2 regions of the Acetobacterium wieringae genome follow, and region 1 is predicted to be linked to the other one. Evidence: riboswitches for the same ligand, from Rfam matches in the RefSeq annotation. Region 1 holds a riboswitch; the other holds the start of a gene.
What was found. A riboswitch is a leader RNA that binds a small molecule or an ion and turns the genes downstream of it on or off. The one in region 1 is predicted to bind thiamine pyrophosphate.

Region 1 (3,878 bases):
TACTGAAGCCTACCTTTCAGGTAATGTAATCATCCAATGGATTACTGCCGCATTTTGTACTGCATTTTTTATCATACTCGGCTTTCTGGATTCTCAATTAAAGACCGTTGCCGATATCGGCGTTATTCTTTCGCAAATTCAAGTTTTTATTTCAATCTTTCTAACGATTCGGATAAAAAAATGGGGTTATATCCTATCCGTCCTATTAAACCTGCTTCTGATTCTCAGCCTTACTATCTCCGGCTTGAATCAACCGGCTATGCATGGCAAACCGATGATTATCATTCCCATCTCCACCATATTCATCATCTCTATTATTTATTTGTTCATTATCAATTATCATCGGAAAATCGATGAGATTACCGTTAAAAATCAAAAAATGGCTGAACAGAACGATCTGCTGACAGCCTACAATCAAATTATTAAAGCGAATGAAGAAAAATTAAGCCATATGGCCTTTATTGACATGCTCACCGAGCTACCGAACCGTAAAATGCTGATCAGTCGAATCGATCAACTGATCACCTCGATTGAGGAACCTGATCTTCATTTTGCCCTTGCCTTTATCGATCTGGATGACTTCAAGCAAGTCAATGACACTTTAGGGCACCATGTGGGAGACTTATTGCTCCAGGCGGTTTCTGCCAAATTAAAGGATGCCATCCATGGCGATGACATGCTGGGTCGATTGGGTGGTGATGAGTTTGCCTTAATTATTAAACGCCCCCTGACTGATGATGCCCTTTATGCCTATATTGAAAATCTACGACAACAACTCATCGATGATCTGATCATTGAAAATAAGCCCCTACCAATCCGGGCCAGCTTTGGTTTGTCACGCTACCCAGAAGATGGCAGTACCTCTGCCGAACTTTTAAAATCCGCCGATCACGCTATGTACCGGGCAAAAATCCACAAGACCGCTGGCATCGAATTTTTTAATCATCCAAAAAGCGCTGCACCATCTGCGAAGCTGGATTACGACCATTACTTCAACCTGGCTCTGGAAAACAATGAATTTTATCTGGTCTTTCAACCTCAATTCACTTCTGACTCCAAGCAATTGCGGGGCTTTGACGTTCTGCCGCAGTGGAACTCTGCTGTCCTTGGTAACGTCAGTCCCGAGGTTTTTTTGCCAATTGCCGAAAACAATGGTCTGATGCCATTGTTGGGACAGTGGATTCTTGATGAAGCCTGCGAAAGATACCAAAAATTTAAAAAAATTTACACTGCGCCGCTGATTATGTCAATTAATATTTCTGATGTTGAAATTCTCGATCCGGGCTTTGTTCCGATGGTAAAAACGACCCTAGCCAAAGCTGGTATGATCGGCAGCAACCTGGAATTTGAAATCCGTGAATCAACGTTTCTGGCTGCCTCCCCGCAACTGTCCGAGGTGATCAATGAACTCCGTTCAGCTGGTATTCTTATTGCACTGGATGATTTTGGCGAAACCATGGCCTATGTCAATGAACTTCAGACATTTCCCATTGATACGATTAAACTTGCCCAAAGCTATGTCGATGCCATTGATGGTGGTAACGGCACTAACCATCCTCTTGCTGCCATGGTTTTATTGGGCCACCAATTGAATCTTGCCGTTTTTGCTAAAGGTGTGCACACCCATGCCCAGGTTGACTATTTGCAGCAATACCAATGCGATTATCTTCAGGGGCCTTGGTGGAGTGACCCCCTGGATGATCCTGGCTTTTCGCAGTTATTGGAAACGCTGCCGGTATAGTCCCCGGGTTTTTCATTTGTTTCGCAAACTACCCGATCGGTCTTTGATCTTGACATTTTCATTTTCCATGATATAATGCTGACAATTAAATATTTTTTGCGGGGGGACTTATTGTTGAGAAGGTTAAAACCTGACCCTTTGAACCTGTTAGTTAATACTAACGTAGGGAGGCAAGGCGTTTTAGCTTAATTTCTAATACGTACGTTTGGTGCTTTCCTATTGTGGAAGGCACTTTTTTATTACCCCAGATTTTAAATCAGAAAGGAAACGCTTGTGAAAAATTACCAAACCCAAATGGAGGCGGCAAAAAAGGGGATTATCACCCCGGAAATGAAAACCGTGGCCCAAAAAGAAGGCCTTGATGTGACCAAACTGATGGCTTTGGTCGCCTGTGGCCAGGTTGCCATCCCGGCCAATGTCCGACATCATTCGCTTTCGCCGGAAGGCATCGGTACTGGTCTGAAAACCAAAATCAATGTCAACCTGGGGGTCTCGGGGGATTGTAACGATTATAGTCTGGAGCTGGAAAAGGTCAAACTATCCCTGAAATTTGGGGCCGAAGCGATTATGGATTTAAGTAATTATGGAAAAACCAATACCTTTAGAAAGCAGCTGCTTGAACTGTCGCCGGCAATGATCGGTACGGTTCCGATGTATGATGCCATCGGCTACCTGGAAAAAGATCTGCAGGCGATTACCGCCCAGGATTTCATGCGGGTGGTTCGGGCCCACGCCGAAGAAGGGGTGGACTTTATGACCATCCACGCCGGAATCAATAAGCGGGCGGTGGAAGCCTTTAAGCGGTCGGGTCGACGCACCAATATTGTCTCCCGGGGTGGCTCACTGATCTTTGCCTGGATGGAAATGACCGGCAACGAAAATCCCTTTTATGAATATTACGACGAGTTTTTAGAAATCCTCCGGGAGTTTGATGTCACCATCAGCTTGGGGGATGCCCTGCGCCCGGGCTGTATTGACGACAGCTCTGATGCTTCCCAGCTCAGCGAACTGATTGAACTGGGTCATCTGACCAAACGGGCCTGGGCTAAAGACGTTCAGGTAATGGTTGAAGGCCCGGGCCATATGGGCATCAACGAGATTGCCGCCAATATGGTTATTCAAAAAAGGCTGTGTCACAATGCCCCCTTCTATGTCCTCGGTCCGCTGGTCACCGATGTGGCTCCAGGCTATGATCATATTACCGCCGCCATTGGCGGTGCCATCGCTGCGGCCAACGGCGCCGATTTTCTTTGTTATGTGACGCCAGCCGAACATTTACGGTTGCCCGATATCAATGACGTCAAGGACGGCATCATCGCAACCAAGATTGCCGCTCATGCCGCCGACATTGCCAAAGGCATTCCCCAGGCCCGGGACTGGGATAATAAAATGTCCGATGCCCGGCGCCAGATTGACTGGGAAACCATGTTTGCGCTGGCCATCGATGGCGAAAAAGCCCAGGCCTATTATGAGAGCACCCCCACCGAAGAAAAACACAGCTGTTCGATGTGCGGGAAAATGTGTGCCGTGCGCACCACCAATATGATTCTGGATGGTCAAACCGTGTCCCTGCACGCTGAGAATTAATCAACTTTATTCGTTTTTTGATCAATTTCAGCTTATCTTTTTTCTTAATCAGCCGATATCCATGTTAGCGGATTGCGTCTATTTCTGGCGTAATCATTTCGTAAAAACATGGAGGTGGATTTATGAAAATCGAAAGTTCAAACGTTACAATGGCCAGCCAAAGCAGTTATATGGAAGCCACCAAAACGGTCGAATCCTTGCGTAGCTGGGATGCTCAGGGCAACTCTAAAACGACAACCACAACCATTTCTTCAGCAAAGGGAATGGATACCCTTGAAATATCAGAAGCGGCTAAAAATCTGCAGTTAAACAACCCGGCGCCACTATCGGCGGCCCCAGCCGAAGAGGAGGAAACCTCCTCCCTGACCAGTAAGGAAGAACAACAGCTGACCCTGCTAAAACGGATGATTGAGGCACTGACCAAGAAAAAAATCAGATTTGTGGTGCCCAAAAAAGCCACTCTGGAAGACCCGAAAATGAGTCAGGCGATCCAAAGTGCCTATTCCACCCGGAGTTCACTGCTGAGTGCTGCCGCCGGATGGGCTCAGGG
Region 2 (3,878 bases), 540 kb from region 1:
AACTCATAATACTCAAATCCGAAAGCTTCTGAATCTCATCCCAATCATTTTTGGAGGCTTCATCATAAACCCCCACCAGCTGACAGCCGGTCGCTCTGGCAGCCCGGATACAATACAGGGCATCTTCAAAAATGGTAATCTGCTGGGCCGGTATTTGTAGCTGGGACACCGCCCGATGGTAAATCTCCGGCTGACTTTTGGGTAAACCAGTCATCCCGGACGTCAGAATAAAATCAAAATGATCCAGCAGACCAAAGCGCTCTAAAATTAGTTCTGTCAAGGACTTGTGTGTAGCGGTTAAAATTCCCATTTTGATGCCCTGATTAAAATACCGATTAAGCACTTCCCGGACAAAGGGTTTTAGTTCGATGTGTCTGGCATAATTATCCCGGATCATCCCATTAATTTCATCCCCCACCTGTTCTTCGGTCATGGCGATCCCATAAACTTCAATAAAATACCGGGCCGATTCAGCAAAACTCATGGTTTTGATGGTCTCATTTAAATCATCCGGGGGAGCAATCCCGTGTTTTCTTAAAAAATCACTGCCAATGTTTTCCCAGGCTGACATCGAGTCAATCAAGGTACCGTCCAGATCAAAGATGATCCCCTCCGTGTTTATACTTATCGGATTCATGCCCTGGTCATCGCCTCAGATAATTGTCGAAGTTTCCGGGTTGCTTTGCGAATATCGGCTTTTGAAAAAATCGCCGATACCAGGGCAACCCCGTCCACTCCCATGCCTGCTAAGCAATGAATATTGGTTTCGTTAAGCCCGCCGATGGCCACCACCGGAATCGATACTGCCTGACAGATCGCCGCAATCGTTTCAAAAGCCACCACCGTGGCATCGGCTTTGGTATCCGTGGCATAGATGGCCCCAACCCCGATATAGTCGGCACCATCGGCTTCGGCTTTTAATGCCAGCTCCACCGTATCCGCCGAAACACCGATGATTTTATCCCCGATCCGTTTTCGAAGCTCTCTGGCATCCATATCGTCCTGACCAACATGTACCCCATCGGCATCCACTGCCAGAGCCACCTCAACGGCATCATTAATAACAAAGGGAACTTTGTAGGCATCGGTCAGTTTTTTAATGGCCCGGGCTTCCCGGATAAAGTCCTCAATTTCCAGCTCCTTTTCCCGCAACTGAATAAAAGTGGCCCCACCTTTTAAGGTTTCTTCCACCTGCTCCACCAGGGTTTGATCACCCAGCCAACTGCGGTCAGTAACCGCATAAAGCAACATTGCTTGCTTATCGAGTTTCAATCTTGATTCCTCCTGCTAATGTTTGAGCATCCATTCGGCTCATGGCGTCAATCAGGTAGGTACGGAAGGATGCCGTTCCGGCCTGCTCAGCCGCAACCCTGGCAAAGGCCAGCTCACCGCACAGGCCCATGCAACTGACGGCAGCGGCGGTAGCCAGCAGCAGATCATCGGGATTGGCGCCACAATAACTGCCAATCACCGTGGTCAGCATACAGCCGGTGCCGGTAATCCGGGACATCATCGGGTGACCGTTGCGAATCAACAGGGCTTTCTGGCTGTCGGCGACAATGTCGATGGCGCCGGTGATGGCAATAACCGCCCCGGTTTTTTGGCTGAGGGCTTTGGCAAAAGCAACCATCCCGTCCAGATTATCTTCAGTGATGGCATCGCTGATATCGGCATCGACCCCTTTGGTTCTGCCACTGCCTGAAGCGATGGTTTTGATTTCCGAGACATTGCCCCGGATCACGCTAAACTGCACTTCCTTTAACAGCTTAAAGACGGTCTCTGTTCGCAGTGTCGAAGCCCCGGCACCGACCGGATCGAGAATTACCGGCCGACCGAGACGGTTGGCTTCTTTCCCAGCCTTAATCATTGATGCCACCGTCCGTTCGTTAAGGGTGCCGATATTAATGACCAGGGCATTGCAAATGGCAATAATTTCTTCGACCTCATTGATATCGTCAGCCATAATCGGAGCCCCTCCGCAGGCCAACACGATGTTGGCGCAGTCATTCACGGTCACATAGTTGGTGATGGAATGAACCAGCGGCGGCTGATTCCTGACATTTTCCAGGATTTTTCTTAACATAAGCTTACCTCTTTCCACTAATAAAATTCTCTTTCCTGATCGTGACACTCCTGATTTAAACAAAAAAAACTGTACACGAATGCACAGCAGCTTGACATAATTTCCCTACGCCGGCATTATCCGTATCAGGTGCATGGGTCGAAACAGCGATTTGCTTCCTCTCAGCCTAAATGCATAAGCTCCCCAACTCTTTAATTGTGATAAAGGTTATCATATCACCAGATTTTTGTCAACGGGGTTCCCGTTTGATTTGACTGTTTGAATCGGCCATTCAATTCTTAATTTAACTTAAACTTAACCTCTTTCAAAGTTTGGCTAAAGGTTCAAGGCCTAAGATAAACACAAGAGATAAACATCTCCTCTTTTTCTTTTCATTCCTAATATAAAAAAACAGCACGGTCATTCGGACCGGCTGTTTTTTTTGCAACTTTTTACTTTCTCAAATCAAAAATTGCTCCGGTTGGACATTTTTCCAGACAGGTTGGATTGCTGCATTTTTCCAGACAAATTTTCGGATCAACCACCGCCAGATTATTTTCAACTGTGATGGCATCGTACAGACAGCTTTTTGTACACAGTCCACAGCCCAGACAATCCACCGAACACAGTTTACGGGCTATTACGCCCTTGTCCCGGGAATTACAGAGCACCGCCACCGGAGCCCCAATAGCCGTCATATGAATAATCGCCTTGGGACAAACAGTGGCACACTTGCCACAACCGGTACACTTCTTTTCATCCACCAACGGCAGATGATCTGTACCCATGGTCATCGCCCCAAAAGGGCAACTATGAACACAGGTCCCGAAACCAACGCACCCATATTTGCAGCCCTTGGGTCCGCCCTGAATCAGGCTGGCGGCAATGCAATCTTCCACCCCAGCATAATTGTATTTTTTGATGGCATGGGTAATGGTATTTTTACAGCGCACCTGGGCAATCTGCGGTTCAATTTCCGGCGCCGACTTTCCGGTTAATTCCGCCACCAAATCAGCCACTGGCTTTTTCCCGGGGATACATAAATTGGGGGTCACCTCCGGGTTTAACACCACGGCCTCGGCATAAGCCAGACAGCCAGCATAACCGCAGCTACCACACTGACCTTTGGGCAAAATGTCATCGACAATGTGAATCAGCGGATTCACCTCAATTGAGAATTTTTTGTCGGCAAATGCCAGAATCAGACCGAAAATCAATCCGATTGCAGACATCACAATGACAACTAATAATGCTGTTTCCATCTCTGTCACTCCTCTACAATGTGATCATCCCGGAAAAACCGGTAAACGCCAGGGCCAGCATCCCCGCCAGAATAAAGGCAATGCCCAGTCCTTCCAGTGGTTTGGGGACATCGGCCAGCCGCAGTTTTTCTCTTAAGCTGGCCATTAAAATAATCGCCAGCGCAAAACCCAGGCCCGAACCCACCGCATAAACTACACTTTTTAAGAACGAAAAACTGGATTCGGCATTAAGCAGCGGCACCGCCAAAACAACGCAGTTGGTAGCAATCAGGAGAAGATAAATGCCCCACATATTATAAAGGGCTGGTGCCTGTTTTTTAATAACCATTTCCAGCAACTGAACAAAGCTGGCAATCAGCAAGACAAACACCGCTGTTGTCATAAAGGTCAGATTCAGTGGTACCAGCACAAAATTGTATACCACCCAGGCCAGCATTGAACTCAGCGTCATTACCGAAGTGACCGCCATCCCCATCCCAATCGACGCACTTAAGTTTTTTGAGACGCCAAAAAAGATACATAATCCCAGAAATTTTGTTAAGACAAAATTATTA

Region 2: it holds a riboswitch for thiamine pyrophosphate, as region 1 does, so the genes downstream of both, thiM (hydroxyethylthiazole kinase) here and thiC (phosphomethylpyrimidine synthase ThiC) in region 1, are expected to answer to the same signal.

Annotation. Positions count from the first base shown of each region.
Region 1 covers NZ_CP097897.1:141,312-145,189, reverse strand. The annotation lists gene CHL1_RS00720 (putative bifunctional diguanylate cyclase/phosphodiesterase) at 1-1,741, shown strand, start outside; TPP riboswitch at 1,832-1,928, shown strand; gene thiC (phosphomethylpyrimidine synthase ThiC) at 2,036-3,328, shown strand; gene CHL1_RS00710 (hypothetical protein) at 3,451-3,878, shown strand, end outside.
Region 2 covers NZ_CP097897.1:3,308,056-3,311,933, forward strand. The annotation lists gene CHL1_RS16275 (HAD family hydrolase) at 1-637, opposite strand, end outside; gene thiE (thiamine phosphate synthase) at 634-1,272, opposite strand; gene thiM (hydroxyethylthiazole kinase) at 1,259-2,083, opposite strand; TPP riboswitch at 2,168-2,279, opposite strand; gene rnfB (RnfABCDGE type electron transport complex subunit B) at 2,515-3,324, opposite strand; gene CHL1_RS16295 (electron transport complex protein RnfA) at 3,338-3,878, opposite strand, start outside.